Regions from separate parts of the Candidatus Alistipes pullistercoris genome, predicted to be linked through region 2. Evidence: riboswitches for the same ligand, from Rfam matches in the RefSeq annotation. Region 2 holds a riboswitch; the other holds the start of a gene.
The links. Region 2 has a riboswitch for cobalamin ahead of PGR91_RS11525 (ribonucleoside triphosphate reductase). Riboswitches for the same ligand answer to the same signal wherever they lie in the genome.
Positions count from the first base shown of each region.

Region 1 (5,489 bases), on a different contig from region 2:
TCGACGAAAGAGCGGCTTACCATAATTTCATTGGAATGGGATACTTCTTCCGTAAACGAACGTCCTTCGACGACCGGAATTTCCATCAGGGCCAGAAATCCGTCGCCGACGCGGAAATGATCGGCGATCTCGAAACAGGTCTGGTCCGTGCCGGGTAACATCGCCGCGCCGCCCGGCATTTGGCCGAACGGCAGTCTTATGCAGGAAGACACTTGTTCCACTTCCGGAAGTTTTTCGATTTCGTCGGTCAACATCGTTCGAGCCGTCGAATCCAGATCGGTGACCGCGCAGTAAGCCAGGCGATCGTACGAGTATCCCGGATCGCTGTTCAGCATATGCCGGTGTTGTTCGCCGATTACGATCAGCAGCGAAACCAGCAGCGCCGAGGCCGTAAATTCCATGAACAGCAATCCCTGCTTCCAATGCCGCTGGTTTTCCTTGAAATTGCGGAAGGCGGACGCTACCGGAATGCGGGCGAACAGCATGCCGGGGACGAACCCGGTTACGAAAAATACAATGGCGCAAATGCCCGACAGGATGAAAGCTCCTTTGGAGAAGAACAAGGCGGCAAGCGAAACGTTCAGCAATCCTTCGACGGTGTCCCGGCACGCGAGGATCAGCAGGACGGCCAGAGTGAGCGAAAGAATCATATGTACCAGCGTTTCCGACATCGTCATACGGTGGATGTCGGTCCCGGATGCGCCGTACGATTTAGTCAGGGCGATTTCTTTGCTACGGTTCACGATCGCCGAGATCGCAATCAGGATATAATTCATCACGGCCGTGAACAGCAGCGCGAAAGCGAGGATCGCCAGCATGACGGTCATGTTCCGGATATTGGCTTCGCCGGTATGCACTTCCCTTATAGGTTTCAGGAAAAATGCCAATCGGTCGACGCCGGCATTTTGCAGGGCTTGGGGGACGATGTGTTTTTGTTGCATCCGGTCGATGGCCGGACGCAGGGTTTCGGGCGTGACGCCGGGGGACAGAAGCACATAGGTTAGGTAGTGGCGGCCGAACCAGGCCAGGAAGCCTCCGTCGTCCGCTTCCTCCAATGTGACCAGTACGTCGTAGCGCAAGTGCGAGTTTTCCGGCGGATCTTCGAATACGCCTCCGATGGTCAGCGTCATCTCCGGTTTGTTGTCGGAAGCGATGACCGTGCCTTCTGCCCGGTCGATTCCTCCGAGCTTTTCGGCGAACGAGCGCGAAATCATCGCATAGCCGGGCCGGGCCAATACCTTTTTCGGATCGCCCGACAGTACCGGACGCGGCAGCACGTCGAACAGGCAACTGTCGGCCATCAGGATGCCGCCGATCGAGTAGCGCCGCTTATCGGACGTTATGAATTTGTTCCTGTCTCCGCCGATATGGGTCAGCCGGGTTGCGGCTTCGATGCCCGGTACTTCCTCTTTCATGGTCGGAGCGACGATTGCCGAAACGGATTCGCTGACCTTCGACTCGTTTTCGTTGCTCGTGTAGCCCGTCAAACGATAGATCCTATCCGCATTCGGATAAAACGAGTCGTAGGATTGTTCGAAATAGATCTTGGCAATCAGTACCAGACCGATGGCCAATCCGATACTCAGCGAGACGATTTTTGTTACGTTATGCCGTCCCCTTTTGAAGAGCGAGCGTATGGCGATGTTCAGATCCCTCATATTGGTCGTCGGTTTTTATTTTTCCGCTTTGGATCCGGCGGAGTGCTTTTTCAATCGATACAGCAATGTTCGAAAATAATGCCGCGATGTGCTAATGTTTGTAATACAGGATTTTATGTTGTGTGGTTCGATCCGGGTGTGTAAAATTAATGGACACTGTTGAATGAATCCTTTACAGATGAGGGCAAAAGAGTGTTAAGAACCTGCTCGGAAGTCGGATGGATTGAAAATGAACGGATGGAAAAACGTGGAGCCTGGAAAGACGCAAGAAACTGGCCGGACTGCCCTCGAAATACGGCGTCGCGGTACAGGAAGACAATCCGTACGGCGAGCTAAGATTCGAAGGAGCGTCTTTGCCGTCGGTAAAGTCTTTCGACACGACCGGCAACGTCCCGTGCACGGGACGTTTTTCTAAAATTTTCTGCCCCGGATTCCGGATCGGCTGGATCGCCGGAGACAAGAACGTTATCCGCAAGTACGTCCTGGTTGGTCAAACAGGGAACCGACCTGCAATACGATGGCCCAGATGACCATCGTCCGGTATCTACAACGGTACGACATCGACCGGCATATCGGAAAGATAGTCGAAGTGTACAAAAGGCGCAGGGACGTTGCGGTCGGATCCATCGAACGTTACTTCCCCGCGAACATAAGATTCATTCGGCCCGAAGGCGGACTATTTATCTGGATCGAACTTCCGACAGGGATTTCGGCGCGCGAAATTTTAAACAAATGCCTCGAAAAAAAATAGCTTTCGTTCCGGGCAGCTCTTTTTTCCGAACGAGCATAAAGAGAATATCCTCAGGATCAATTATTCCAATATACCCGGAGACCGGATCGAGAAAGGACTTAAAATCTTCGGGGAGGTCGTCAAAGAATATATCGGCAAATCCGAATGACCTTTTCCGGCGACCGTCCCGGCGCGCAAACCTCGAAAAACGCTCTTCCCGAAGGGAGTTTTTTATTTGCCTTTCTCGCCCGAAAAAGTTCGCAGGTTGCCCTAAAATATCGCGGCGGATCTATTTTAATTAATTTTAAAAACTTATCTTTGCCTCGGAATCGGTTCCGGGGGCGCTTTTCTGTCGTCCGGATTAAAAGGGAATCGGGTGAAAATCCCGGACAGTCCCGCTGCTGTGAAGCTCCGTTTACGCTTTGATCATACGATACCACTGGTTTCGAAAGGGGCCGGGAAGGTTTCAAAGCGGGAGTCAGTCAGAAGACCTGCCGTTCGTAAAAGGCTGTTTTTGCTCGTGGGTTTAGAAAAATAGCGAAAAAAATTATCCTCGTTTTGAGAAATATACGGATGAGAAAGTATGTCAGCGTCGTAGTGGAACTTTTGAACACCGGCACGGCAATGCCGGTTTGTCGGATGTAAAGAGAGGCGGTTATGGAAAAGACATCACAGTATTCGGAAAAACTTTTGCACCGGAAGCTCGACCTGCTGCTGCGTACGGGCAAGCTATTGATGGAAAGCGCGGCGGACACGAGCCGCATCATGCGCAACATGAAACGCACGGCGGCCTACCTGGGACTGCCCGACGAACACCTGCATATTTACATCAACTACAACATGCTGATGGTAAACCTGGGCGACGAAGAACATTCGTTTTCCAAATTCCAGAGTTGCGAAAAACACGGCATCAACATGACTGCTATTTCCGCCGTCAGCAAACTCTCCTGGAGAGCCATCCGCGAGGACTATTCGCTGGAAAAATACGAGGAGGAGCTGGAAAAAATCCGTACCCGCAAACGTAACTACACCCCCTGGCAGGTAGCCGTCGGCGCGGGATTCGCCTGCGGCGGGTTCTGCATCCAGTTCGGTTGCGACTGGCCGGCCTTCTTCTACGCTTCGGTGGCCGCTATCCTGGGGTTCCGCTTGCGTGCGGTGCTCAATGATCTGGGTTCCAATCACTTTATGAATATTGCCGTCGCCGCCTTCGTCTCAACGTTGCTGGCATGGGTTTCCACGTTTATATCGACGCTCGCACTGCCCGGACCGCTCCATGCCGTTCTCCATTCCGATACGCCGTGGCATCCGCTGATGGCCTGCGCTCTTTTCATCGTCCCCGGCGTCCCGCTGATTAATTTTGTAAGCGACATGCTGGATAACTACGTGCAGGTGGGTATCACACGGGCCGTCAATACATTGCTCATCGTGGTCGCCATGTCGTTCGGCATCGCGCTGGCCATCCACGTCTGCGGGATCGACAACTTCGTGAAGGATCTGAGCATGACGCCGCATCACACCTATTTCGAATTCGCCGTAGCGGCCGCCATATCGGCCGTAGGATTTTCGATGATCTTCAATATCCCGCGCCGGTTGCTCTGGGTGGTGGCCGTAGGAGGCGTCATCGCCGTTTGCTCCCGCAACTTTGTCAATCTTGGCCCGAGCAACCACAATATCGGACTGGACATGGGTCCAGTAATCGGTTCTTTGGTCGGCTCGGCCCTTATCAGCATCATCGTAACGCGGGCGGTGCATTGGTTCCACACCCCTCACCATTGCCTATCGATTCCCAGCGTCATCCCGATGATCCCGGGCGTGCTGATGTATCGGGCGCTGTTTGCTTTCATCGATATGCGCGGCGTGGTGGGCGAAGTCACCGTAGCGATGAACAATGCCATCCAGGCCTCGCTTATGATCCTTTGCATCGCTATCGGCGTGGCCATCCCGAACATTTTTGCACGCCGCTGGATCACTCCCAAACGTCAAAAACAGTTGAAACTGCTCATCGAGCGGCGCAGGCTGCACGGTAAGTTCGTCAACCTGACGGACATCGGCTAAACGAGAAGACGCGACAGCGGCCGGCCGCCTACAATGCGGTCCCTTTTTTCGGAACGAACAATCCCGACATTTCCGCCCGTTCGAGATTCAGAAGCCGCACTTTCCGCGTAATGCCGCCCGCATAACCCGTCAGGCTTCCGTTGCTCCCGACGACGCGGTGGCAGGGCACGACGATGCTGACGGGATTGTGCCCCACGGCGCCGCCTACGGCCTGCGCCGATACGTTCCGTACTCCCTGTCGCCGGGCGATCTCCCGCGCGATCTCCCCGTAAGTGACGGTTTCCCCGTACGGGATTTGCCGCAGCACGTCCCAGACGGCGAGCCGAAACGGCGAACCTTGTAGGTGCACCGGCGGCGTAAAACCGGGGATGCCGCCGCCGAAATAACAGTCCAACCATTCCCTGACCTGCCCGAATACCGGCAGCATTTTCTCTTCGTGCCGGGCCGACAGCGTGTCGGCAAAGTATTTCTGCCCGTCGAACCACAGCCCTGTCAGGCCTTCGTCGTCGGCTGCGATCGTGATCCCGCCGAGGGGCGACCGGTATTTAAAAGTGTACTGCATCGCTGATTTATTTATTGGTTTTCTTCGATTCGATATTAGGCAGAAAGCCCGTTATTACACCCAGCAAAGGCAACAACGTACTGATCTGAAAAATATACTCGATGCTGGTTTTGTCCGCCAGCCAGCCGAAAAAGGCGGAACCGAGTCCCCCCAGCCCGAACATCAGTCCGAAAAATACTCCGGCGATCATGCCGACCTTTCCCGGCATCAGGTCGGTCGCATAGACCAGAATCGCCGAAAACGCCGACGAGATGACAAGGCCGATCACGACCGCCAGTACGATGGTGCAGGCCAGGTTGGCATAGGGAAGCATCAGCGTGAAGGGAGCGGCCCCCAGAATGGAACCCCAGATCACGTATTTCCGTCCGATGCGGTCGCCCAGCGGCCCGCCGAAGAATGTTCCGACCGCCGAAGCCGCCAGAAATGCGAAAAGACAGTACTGCGCCCTCTGTACCGACATCGAAAATTTATCCATCAAAAAGAA
Region 1 is NZ_JAQDED010000012.1:40,617-46,105, reverse strand. It holds gene PGR91_RS12795 (ABC transporter permease) at 1-1,658, opposite strand, end outside; partial or broken gene PGR91_RS13620 (hypothetical protein) at 1,907-2,188, shown strand; cobalamin riboswitch at 2,702-2,902, shown strand; gene PGR91_RS12785 (threonine/serine ThrE exporter family protein) at 3,046-4,443, shown strand; gene PGR91_RS12780 (methylated-DNA--[protein]-cysteine S-methyltransferase) at 4,472-5,005, opposite strand; gene PGR91_RS12775 (MFS transporter) at 5,013-5,489, opposite strand, start outside.
Region 1: linked by a shared signal. The riboswitch ahead of PGR91_RS12785 (threonine/serine ThrE exporter family protein) and the one ahead of PGR91_RS11525 (ribonucleoside triphosphate reductase) in region 2 are both predicted to bind cobalamin.

Region 2 (5,489 bases):
TCCCGTCGAGCGCCTGCCACGTTCGCGGCGTCAAGCGTCCCTTGCTGTGCTCGCGAAAAGGGCCTTTCGGACTGTCCGCAACGAAAACAGCCGTTCCGAGCAGACTGTCTGCCGCACCGCGCACCGTCGCGAACAAATAATATTTGCCCTTATAAGCATGGCACTCGGCCGCCCAGAAACATTGATCGCCCCAAAAATCAGGAGTCCGCTGAAAAATTGCGCGGGGCCCCTGCCAAGTCTCCAGATCGCGGCTCGAAAAAACGTCGAACCCGTCTCCGCGGGTCGTCCCGTACATATAGTAAGTCCCGTCCGACGAATCGGCCAGCACGAACGGGTCGCGGATATGCACCCCGTCGGTCGGAACGCCCGCCGGCAAAACGTTCCCGTCCTGCGCATACAAACTGCCGAACGACAGCAATGCGAACAGCCATACCGGAAAACCTGGTTTCTTCATATCAAAAAAAGAGTCGGTTAAATTTAAACATACGGAGTGCAAGTATATGTTTTTATTCGGAGATTTCCAAAAGAAGTTCTCCGCAAGAAATATTGCATCCGACTATATATAAGATATTTAACGGACAAATACGAATAAAAAAGAAACTGCCGGCGAAAAGCGGAAACGTCCGTGCGGCAACGCCGGGCTGCAAACGGCCTTTCACGATTTATCTTCTCTCTTCAAACGATAGCGAACGCCGCAATCGAGGATAAAATCCAGGATGTCTTTAAAAGTAGCTTCCACCTCGGAAGGTACAAATACGTTCGAAGCTTCGCCGTACCGTTTAAAAATTACTGCCGGCAAATCGGTCAACGAAACGTTCAGACGCCGGGCCATTCCCATCGCGTCGCGCTTATCGACGGTCGCATAAACCTTGTAAGCATAGTCCGGCTCGTCGTAATCGTCGTGTTCGAGCAACACGACCAAACTTTTGTCGTCATCGAAACCGACGACGACGGACGACCATATCGGAAAATCGTCATGCGACTCCACTATAACTTCCTGTAACGTCATCATACGCTCATCTTCTTTTTTAAACCGATACCCTTAATTGCATTTTCACGCGTCTTTCGTCCGCCTCGCGGTTTCCGTATTGCGATCGCAGCGGGATCGTCCGGAAAACACATAATCTCCAGAATGCAAAACAAAGATAAGTTTTTTTCTTAACTTTGCACAGAATAACGCGCGTTTCATGCCGTCTGTCGCCCGCTAGTCCGTCTGCGGATCAAGCTATAAACCAGCCGGATATCTACCAGGGAATCACCAAACGCCCCCGGGAGAGTCCCATGGAAACGTTGCGGGCAAGGCGGCCGGACGCAGCAATCGGATCATTCAACGGATTATCGTCGCATATGGGGAGAATACTGGCTATCGATTACGGACGCAAACGGACGGGCCTTGCCGTGACCGACCCGTTGCAGATCATCGCCAACGCCCTCGACACCGTTCCGACCCATACGCTGATGGACTACGTCAAGAGCTACGCCGCGGCCAACGCGGTGGACGCGATCGTAATCGGCATGCCGCTGCAGATGGACGGGTTGCCGTCGGAGTCCTATACCTACATCCGCCCGTTCGTCGAGAAGCTGCGCAAAGAGATGCCTGCGATGCGGATCGAACTGTTCGACGAGCGGTTCACCTCGAGGCTGGCGCTACGGGCGATGATCGACGGCGGCGTTCCGAAAAAACGCCGCCGCGAGGACAAAGGGCTGGTCGACCGCATCAGCGCAACGATCATCCTGCAAGGATACCTCGATTCGCGGGACAATCATTTAACAAATAAATAACACAATAGAAGATGAAAAAGATCAGAGCAGCCATCGTCGGATATGGCAACATTGGAAAATACGTCCTCGAGGCGTTGCAGGCGGCCGAAGACTTCGAAATCGCCGGTATCATTCGCCGCGACGCCGCGAACGTGCCCGAAGAACTGAAAAACTATACGGTAGCCACCGAAATCGAATCGCTCGGCAAAGTCGACGTGGCGATCCTCTGCACACCGAGCCGCAGCGTACAGAGCTTCGCGCTGAAATTGCTCGAGAAAGGGATCAACACGGTGGACAGTTTCGACATCCATACGCAGGTCGCCGAACAGCACGCGACGCTCGGCAAGGCGGCCGCGCAGCACGGCGCCGTTTCGATCATGTCGGCCGGCTGGGACCCGGGCAGCGACTCGGTGGTGCGCGCTCTGCTCGAAGCCTGCGCCCCGAAAGGGATTACTTACACGAACTTCGGCCCCGGCATGAGCATGGGTCACACCGTAGCCGTCAAGGCGATCGACGGGGTTAAAGCCGCGTTGTCGATGACGATTCCGACCGGGACGGGCATTCACCGGAGGATGGTTTACATCGAGCTGAAAGAGGGCTACGATTTCGACAAGGTGGCCGACGCGATCAAAAAAGACGCCTATTTCGTACACGACGAGACGCACGTGATGCGGGTGCAGAGCGTGGACGCGCTGCTGGACATGGGACATGGCGTCAACCTGACGCGCAAGGGCGTTTCGGGCAAAACGCAGAACCAACTGTTCGAATTCAATATGAAGATCAACAATCCGGCGCTTACGGCCCAGATACTGGTCTCCTCGGCGCGGGCTTCTATGTTGCAGAAACCGGGATGCTACACGCTGATCGAAATCCCGATGATCGACCTGCTTCCCGGAGACCGGACGGAACTGATCCGGCATCTGGTATAACAGGATTAAAAACAGCAAACGAACGATATGTTACTTCCGATTTATATTTACGGTTCGGCGGTTTTGCGCAAAGAATCCGAAGACATCGCCAAAGATTATCCGGAACTGGACAAATTTCTCGAAAACCTGTGGGAAACCATGTACGAAGCCGACGGAGTCGGACTGGCCGCCCCGCAGGTGGGCCGCAACATCCGGATCTTCGTGGTCGACGCTTCGGTGAACGCCGACAAGGATCCGAGCCTGGCCGGTTTTAAAAAAGCCTTTATCAACGCGCACATCTACGAACGCTCCGGCGACGCCGTTCCGTTCGACGAAGGATGTTTGAGCCTGCCGGGAATCAACGAACGGGTCGAAAGGCCGTCGCGGATCAGGATCCGCTACGCGGACGAAAATTTCGTCGAGCACGACGAGGAGTTCGAAGGTTTCGCGGCGCGGGTCATCCAGCACGAGTACGACCACCTGGACGGCAAACTGTTCATCGACCACGTGTCGCCGCTGCGCCGAACTCTGCTGAAAAGCAAACTGGCCGCGATGACCAAAGGGAAATACAAAGCGCACTATCCCTGCAAACTGGTGAAAAAATAGTTTCCGCCCGTTTCCGGGATCTCTTTCAGGGCCGTTCGCCGTTTCGGGCGAGCGGCCTTTTTGCATACCGTCTTTCCTCGTCGCTTTCGGCGATGACAGCCAACCGTTTAATCGAATAGGTTTATAAGTTGTTGATAAGTATTCCGCCGAAAATGTTTTCCGTCGAAACGATTCGCTATGTTTGTGAAAACATTCGGTTCTCGATGCCGGGCGTCTCGCCCGGCAGGAGATCAAAAGGGAATCCCGTGAAAGTCGGGAACTATCCCCGTAGCTGTAAGTTCCTGCCAAAGGCCGCGCAAACCCGAATGCCACTGTCGGTTTACCCGATGGGAAGGCGCGCGACCCGGAACAAGTCAGAAGACCTGCCGGATGAATTGCATTGTAGCTTTCGGGTGAAGAGCGATCGAATGTCGGGGCCCTCCGTACGCGGCCCGATATCTTTTATCCTCCCGGAGTTACCATTTTATCTTATTGTTTAACTGTTTAAAATTCAAACAAGATGAATGGACAGACTCATTTACGGCAAATCGTAAAACGGACGGGCGAGATCGCCCCGTTCAGTCCGGAGAAAATCGAACAGGCGATCTTCAAGGCCATGCGGGCCTCCGGTGTGCCGAACCGCAAAGAAGCCCGCCGGCTGTGCAGCGAAGTGGTGGCCTCGCTCGAAAAAAACAGCGCCGAACAGACGCCGCACGTCGAACAGGTGCAGGACGCCGTCGAACAGGCGCTGTACCGTCGCGGCGATTTCGCGCTGCTGAAAAACTACATGCTCTACCGTCGGCAGCACGAACAGCTCCGCGAATCGAAAGAGCTGTTTTCGAACCTCGACGTGATGGACGACTACCTGTCGCAGGACGACTGGCGGGTCAAGGAAAGCGCCAATTCGGCCTACTCGCTGCAAGGCCTCAACCAGCACATTTCGACGATGATTACTTCGCAGTACTGGCTCGGCCGGCTCTATTCCGAAGAGGTCGCCGACGCGCACAAAAGCGGAGCTATGCACATCCACGACTTGGGCTTCCTGAGCGTCTACTGCGTCGGCTGGGATCTGAAAGACCTATTGACGACCGGGTTCAAAGGAGTCGAAGGCAAAGCGCAGAGCGCGCCGGCCCGGCACCTGCGGACAGCGCTCGGACAGATCGTCAACTTCTTCTACACGATGCAGGGCGAAGCGGCCGGCGCGCAGGCCTTCTCGAATTTCGACACCTTCCTCGCGCCCTACGTCCGCTACGACGGGCTCGACTACGCGCAGGTCAAACAGTGCTTGCAGGAATTCCTGTTCAACCTGAACGTTCCGACGCGGGTCGGTTTCCAGACTCCGTTCACGAACATCACGATGGATCTGACCGTCCCCGACTTCCTGAAAAACGAGCCGGTGGTTTGCGGCGGCGAAGTAAAAGAGGAGACCTACGGCGATTTTCAGCCCGAAATGACGCTGCTCAACAAGGCCTTCGCCGAGGTGATGTACGAAGGGGACGCGGCGGGCAGCCTGTTCTCGTTCCCGATCCCGACCTACAACATCACGCCCGATTTCGATTGGGAAAATCCCGATTACGACGGCATCTGGCAGATGACCGCCAAGTACGGCATCCCCTACTTCTCGAACTTCGTCAACTCGGACATGAAACCCGACGACGTGCGCAGCATGTGCTGCCGGCTGCGGCTCGACAAACGGGAACTAATCAAGCGCGGCGGCGGACTGTTCGCGTCGAACCCGCTGACCGGGTCGGTCGGCGTCGTGACGATCAACCTGCCGCGACTCGGCTACGAATCGGGGTCCGAGAAGTCGTTTTTCGAACGGCTGCGCCACCTGATGGAGCTGGCCCGCGAAAGCCTCGAAACCAAACGCAAGGTCATCGAGCGCTACACCGAAAAGGGACTCTATCCCTATTCGAAATTCTACCTGCGCCACATCCACGACCGTTTCGGCTGCTATTGGAAAAACCACTTCTCGACGATCGGCATCAACGGGATGAACGAATGCTGTCTGAACTTCCTCGGCGTCGGAATCGCCACCGAAGAGGGCGCGGCATTCGCCCAAAAAACGATGCGCTTCATGCGGGACGCGCTGGCCGTATTCCAGGAGGAAACCGGCAATATCTACAACCTCGAAGCCACTCCGGCCGAAAGCACCGCCTACCGGTTCGCGATGCTCGATACCAAGCGTTATCCGGATATCATCACGGCGAACCAAGCCGACCGACTACTGAAAGG
Region 2 is NZ_JAQDED010000009.1:80,667-86,155, forward strand. It holds gene PGR91_RS11500 (glycoside hydrolase family 43 protein) at 1-454, opposite strand, end outside; gene PGR91_RS11505 (hypothetical protein) at 656-1,012, opposite strand; gene ruvX (Holliday junction resolvase RuvX) at 1,348-1,782, shown strand; gene PGR91_RS11515 (diaminopimelate dehydrogenase) at 1,794-2,690, shown strand; gene def (peptide deformylase) at 2,718-3,275, shown strand; cobalamin riboswitch at 3,453-3,660, shown strand; gene PGR91_RS11525 (ribonucleoside triphosphate reductase) at 3,775-5,489, shown strand, end outside.